Regions from separate parts of the Fructobacillus sp. ESL1117 genome, predicted to be linked through region 1. Evidence: predicted binding sites of a transcription regulator. Region 1 holds the regulator's gene; the other holds the start of a gene.
The links. Region 1 encodes HrcA, which represses chaperone genes, less so after heat shock. Its sites were predicted from a motif close to TTAGCACTCNNNNNNNNNGAGTGCTAA; they were not measured.

Region 1 (3,194 bases):
TTGACCTATAGTCCCTATCCGGGATTAGTGTTTAAAAAGCTGCCTCAACCCTGGCACGATTTAACACCATTGGACCAGAAGGTTCAGCTGCTTGGAAAGCTGGGCGTTGATCGGGTGTACTGCCTCCAATTGACATCACACCTTTCGGCCCTTCATCCAGAAGAATTTATTAAAGAAATCCTCTTGCCCCTCCAGGTTCATACGGTGGTTGCGGGCTTTGACCATCGCTATGGCAGGAAGGAATACCAAGCTGACATGGCCCACTTGCCCGAATTTGCCGCTGGTCGCTTTAATGTTCTGACCGTTGCCAAAAAGACTCTCGGCCAATCGGCTGCTAAGGTGGCCTCGCGCCAGATTCGATTGGCCTTAGCAGCAGGTGACATGCCTGCCGTAACAAAAAGTCTTGGCCGTGTCCACGAGACGACCGGGCTGATTGTTCATGGGGATGCACGGGGACGGACCTTGGGCTTCCCAACGATTAATATCTGGACGCCAGAAGTTGAATTTCTTCCTGGTATCGGTGTCTATGCTGTCAGCGCCTATGTTGATGGTCGCTGGGTTGACGGCATGGCCTCTATTGGCCGTAATGTAACCTTTGAACCAAACCGGCCGGTGACGGTGGAAATTAACCTCTTTGACTTTGCTGATGAAGTTTACGGGGAACCGGTGAAGGTTCAGTGGTATGCAAAGTTGCGAAATGAAGTGAAGTTCAACTCCGCCGAAGGTTTAATTGATCAGTTGCTGATTGATCAACAAAATACACGTGAATACTTTCAAGAAAAAGCAGATTAATTTTAATCTGCTTTTTTTTGCTATAACAGTATTTGTTGGTAAGCCTGATAGAAGGGGATTTTATCTAAAATTAGCACTCTTTTACAAAGAGTGCTAAAAAGGGTTTGCATTTTTTCTGATATTTTGTATAATATAGTTGTTAGCAGTTAAGAGTTTTGAGTGCTAAACAAAATTGCAGGGAGGTTTGGGTTAATGCTAACTGATCGACAGCAATTAATTTTGGCGGCGATTATTTATGAATATACCCAGACCGCCCGAGCGGTCGGGTCTAAGACCTTACATGACCAGTTGAACTTGGAATTTTCACCAGCAACGATTCGCAATGAGATGAGCTTTTTAGAGGAAGCCGATTTGATTAAGAAGCTTCATACCTCCGCTGGTCGAATTCCATCGAAGGCTGGTTACCGTTACTACCTTGATCACTTAATGGTGGCCGACCAAGTTTCAAAACAAGATGTTGCGCTAATTGCTCAACAAATTCGTGGTAATTTCCACGAATTGGATGATTTACTTGGCCAAACAGCTCGACAATTGGCAAAGATGACGGGGCTAACGGCCTTGGTGCTAAAGCCAAAGGCCATTAACCTAAAAATCTCGTCCTTCCAGTTGATTCAATTGGAACGCCAGCAGGTTTTGGCTGTCCTGGCAACTTCTGATGGCAAGGTGACTTCACAAACTTTTCGCCTACCAAAGGAAATGAGCGTCTCGTCCTTAACGGATATGGTGGCCTATATCAATGCACAAATGGTCGGCAGACCAGTTCAAGAGGTCCTTTCGTTAATGAACTCAGAGGAATTACCGGTTACGCTTTCACGGAATGTTGAAAGTCCAGCGGCCTTCCTGCAGCTCTTTGGCGAAGTTTTGGCTCGGTCAGTTGAAGAGCAGGTCCACATTGGTGGTCGGTTCAATCTCTTAGAGGTTGCCGATGATGCCTACTTGAACCTGAAGGAAGCCCGGTCGGTCTTGGAGTTGTTTGACTCGCCTGAGGTGGTGCGCCAATTGGCTGTGACACAAAAACAATCGGTGACGATTCGCTTGGGTCAAGAGTTGCCAACATCTCTTTTGCAGGACTACGCTATTCTTGCCGCACCGTTTTCGGTCGGTGGCGATGCTGGCGGGGTGATTGCATTAGTAGGTCCGATTCGGATGCCATATGCCAAGGTTGCTAGGTTACTATCAACCTTTGCCAAGGCATTAGATACAAAATTACTTGAATATGTTTAACCAAAAGGAGGAACGCCCGTGGCGAAGTCTGAAGATGAAAAAGATTTGAAGCAAGCTGATTTTGAGGAAGCAACAGAGGCAAAGGAGTTTGCTGACGCTGACCAAACTCAAGAAGAAGCAAAGGACAAATCAGAAGAGTCGCAAGCAAAATCAGAAGAGGAACCAGCAGTGGATCCATTAGCTGATTTGCAAGCAGCCCTTGAGAAAAAAGATGATGAATTACTTCGCGCTCAGGCTGAAATTCAAAACATCCAAAGTCGTAATGCTCGCGAAATTCAAAATATTCGCAAGTATGATGGTCAGAAATTAGCCGAAGCCATCTTGCCAGTGGTTGATAACTTGGAGCGCGCCCTTGCTGTTGAAGTGGGAGATGACGACCAGGTGGCACAAATTCACAAGGGTGTTGAAATCACTTTAAAGACTTTGAAGCAGGCGTTGACAACCAACGGCATTCAAGAGGTCGGTCAAGTAGGTGATGACTTTGATCCAAATACGATGCAGGGTGTTCAATCCGTGCCAGCAGAAGGTAAGATTAAGGCCGATCAAGTGGCGACAGTCTTGCAAAAGGGCTATGTCCTTCAAGATCGAGTAATTCGTCCAGCAATGGTCGCGGTTGCACAATAATATTAAACAGTAAATATCTGGTGACTCAGCCCTTTGGCACCACACCTTAAAAAGTTTAAGAATATGATTTAAAAAATAGGAAGGGTCGATATACTATGTCAAAAATTATCGGAATTGATTTAGGAACTACTAACTCAGCTGTTGCCGTTTTGGAAGGTGGCAAGCCAAAAATTATTACGAACCCTGATGGTGGTCGGACGACACCTTCAGTTGTGTCCTTTAAGAATGGGGAAACCCAGGTTGGTGATGTTGCAAAGCGTCAAGCAATCACAAATCCGGACACTATTTCATCAATTAAGTCTCACATGGGCGAAGAAGGTTACAAGGTAACCGTTGATGGTAAGGACTACACACCACAAGAAATCTCAGCCATGATTTTGCAGTATATCAAGGGCTATGCAGAAGACTACTTGGGTGAAAAAGTTGACAAGGCTGTTATTACAGTTCCTGCATACTTTAACGATGCCCAACGTCAAGCTACCAAGGATGCTGGTAAGATTGCTGGTTTGGAAGTTGAACGAATCATCAACGAGCCAACAGCCGCCTCATTAGCT
Region 2 (3,194 bases), 650 kb from region 1:
GTCCCAATCTTCTCGAAGAGCGAAGACGGCCGCTAAGGCGGGAACCGATGCTGGTCGGTCGACAAAGTGATAAACGAGTAAGACCAACATCACAACAATGGCGGTCTTCAGGGTCCGCATGCCGACGTGGATCTGTAACTTTTTCATGGAGTACTCCTATTTTATTGATAGTATTTAGCGTATCATAGATATTAAAATAAAGGTAATGATTGTTCAATCAGTGAGGTAAAACATGATTAAAAATACAATACTTGATCAACTACATGATCACCAATCAATTCGTTCCTTCTCCGATCGGCCAGTGACCGACGAGGAAGTCGAGGCGATTTTCTCTGCGGCCCTTGCCGGACCAAATATGCAAAACTTTCAACCAGTCACCTTTATTGAAATTACCGACCAAGACCTTAAGAAATCAGTCACTGAAAAGGTGAAAATGAAGTATATTGAAAATGCTACTCGGTATTTTGTTGTTACAGTCGATTGGCACAAGGTTTTGTTAAATCAGGACGCTGAAACCCGGGCGATTATGGAAGAGCGAATCCAGCACTACCAATATTTGGAGGGTGGGATTGTTTCAGCTTCGATTGCCTTGGGCCGTGCTCAGGTGGCGGCTGAATCGCTTGGAATTGGCTCTGTAACAATGGCCGGTGCAATGGGTGCTTTTGAACTATACGAAAGGGAGTTAAACTTACCAAAGTATGTCAAACCGATTATGGGCTTTTCGCTTGGCTACCCTGATCAAAAGCCAGGGATCAAGCCTAAACTACCATTGACTGGTTCGTTGATGAAGGATCATTACGATGACGAGCAAATGATGGTCGCTATTAAGGAATATGATCAAACGATGGCGACTTACTTTAAGAGTCGCGATATTGATGCCAATTGGACGAAGCATAACGCCTCTTTGTTAACAAAGGGTGCTGCTAACACTGCTCTGTCGCAATACCCCCATGATAAGGGATTCGATTTAAAATAAAATAAAGATGGCTAAAAAGTCGTGCGACCTCTATTGTTAGGGCTCGCAACCGGCTTTTTCTTTTGAACAAAACTAATTTCACCGTGTTGACAAATAGGTCGAAGGTGCTATACTAAAGTCAGATTAGCACTCGATGTATACGAGTGCTAAAAATACAAACGGAGGTTGTGATCCATGTTAAAGCCCTTAGGAGACCGCGTGGTCGTTAGTGTTGCAGAACAAAGTGAAAAGACAGTTGGTGGCATTGTCTTAGCCGCAAATACGCAAGAAAAGCCAGTAACCGGTAAGGTGGTGGCAACGGGGAGTGGCTTGGTAGCCGATTCAGGCCAGAAGCTTGACATGACAGTCAAAGAAGGGGATCAAGTTTTGTTTGATAAGTTTGCCGGTCAGGAATTAACTTATAATGGTCAATCATACTTGGCTCTCCATGAAAAAGACATTATCGCCATCGTTAATTAAACAGCAATTAAAAAACAATTAGCACGAATAATGATGATTTCAATCAATTTTGGTTAAAGGAGTAAAGAAATGGCAAAGGAATTGAAGTTTGCAGAAGATGCTCGATCAAAGATGAAGGTCGGAGTTGACAAGTTGGCTGACACTGTTAAAACGACTATCGGACCAAAAGGTCGTAACGTTGTTTTGGAAGAGTCTTATGGTTCACCAATTATTACCAATGATGGGGTCACAATTGCTAAGGCGATTGAATTAGAGGACCACTTTGAAAATATGGGGGCCAAGTTGGTGGCTGAAGTTGCTTCAAAAACGAATGACATTGCGGGTGATGGTACCACCACTGCCACCGTTTTGACTCAAGCGATTGTTGGTGAAGGACTCAAGAACGTGACGGCTGGTGCAAACCCAGTTGGTATTCGAACTGGTATTGAAAAGGCAACGGCAGCTGCCGTTGCTAAGTTGCATGAAATGTCTCACACGGTTTCGACTAAGGACGAGATTGCACAGATTGCTTCGATTTCAGCAGCTAACGATGAAGTTGGCTCCTTGATTGCTGAAGCAATGGAAAAGGTTGGCAATGATGGTGTGATTACTATCGAAGAATCAAAGGGGATTGAAACCACTTTGGACGTTGTCGAAGGAATGCAATTTGACCGTGGATACATGTCACAGTACATGGTCACTGACAACGAAAAGATGGAAGCTAATTTGGATAACCCTTATATCTTGATTACGGATAAGAAGATTGGAAATATTCAAGATATCTTACCTGTTTTGCAACAAGTTGTCGAACAGGGTCGGTCAATGTTGATTATCGCTGATGATATTACTGGTGAAGCTTTGCCAACTTTGGTTTTGAACAAGATGCGTGGTACCTTTAACGTTGTTGCTGTCAAGGCACCTGGTTTTGGTGACCGTCGTAAGGCCATGTTGGAAGATATTGCTATCTTAACTGGTGGTACAGTTGTCACGGATGATCTTGGTTTAAATTTGAAGGATGTGACTATCGAACAATTGGGCCAAGCAAATAAGGTCAACATCACAAAAGACAATACGACTATTGTTGAGGGTGCCGGTGACAAGGAAGCCGTGAAGGAACGGGTTGACTTGATTAAGCAACAAATTGCCGACAGCACTTCAGAATTTGACAAGGAGAAGTTGCAGGAACGTTTGGCTAAGTTGGCAGGCGGTGTGGCCGTGATTAACGTTGGGGCTGCTACTGAAACGGAATTGAAGGAACGTAAGTATCGAATTGAGGACGCTTTAAATGCTACTCGAGCTGCCGTTGAAGAAGGCTTTGTCGCTGGTGGCGGTACAGCTTTGGTCAACGCCATGGCTGCCGCTGCTGCCGTTGAAGCTACGGGTGACGTGGCCACAGGTGTTAAGACTGTTGTGGCAGCTCTTGAGGCTCCGGTTCGTCAAATTGCTGAAAACGCAGGCTTGGAAGGCTCTGTCATCGTCAACAAGTTGAAGGAACAACCAGAAGGAACTGGCTACAATGCCAAGACTGATGAATGGGTTGATATGGTCAAGGCAGGAATCGTCGACCCAACGAAGGTAACGCGTTCTGCTTTGCAAAACGCCGCCTCTGTTTCAGCCTTGTTGCTGACAACGGAAGCCGTTGTTGCCGAATTGCCAAAGGAAGACGCACCAATGCCAGCAGCTGCTCAGGGCATGCCGGGGATGATGTAAAAAGAAGGCATTTCTGCTAAAATGTTTTGAAATAAGTGCTAAAGAAAGGAGTAGTCCAATTTGGGTTACT

Region 2: groES (co-chaperone GroES) is a predicted target of HrcA. The motif match lies at 1,100-1,126, and genes of this name have one in related genera.

What each region holds. Positions count from the first base shown of each region.
Region 1 covers NZ_CP196385.1:215,079-218,272, forward strand. The annotation lists gene ribF (riboflavin biosynthesis protein RibF) at 1-792, shown strand, start outside; gene hrcA (heat-inducible transcriptional repressor HrcA) at 985-2,016, shown strand; gene grpE (nucleotide exchange factor GrpE) at 2,035-2,640, shown strand; gene dnaK (molecular chaperone DnaK) at 2,736-3,194, shown strand, end outside.
Region 2 covers NZ_CP196385.1:868,155-871,348, reverse strand. The annotation lists gene ACSYSH_RS03800 (FUSC family protein) at 1-147, opposite strand, end outside; gene ACSYSH_RS03795 (nitroreductase family protein) at 236-976, shown strand; gene groES (co-chaperone GroES) at 1,151-1,435, shown strand; gene groL (chaperonin GroEL) at 1,505-3,124, shown strand.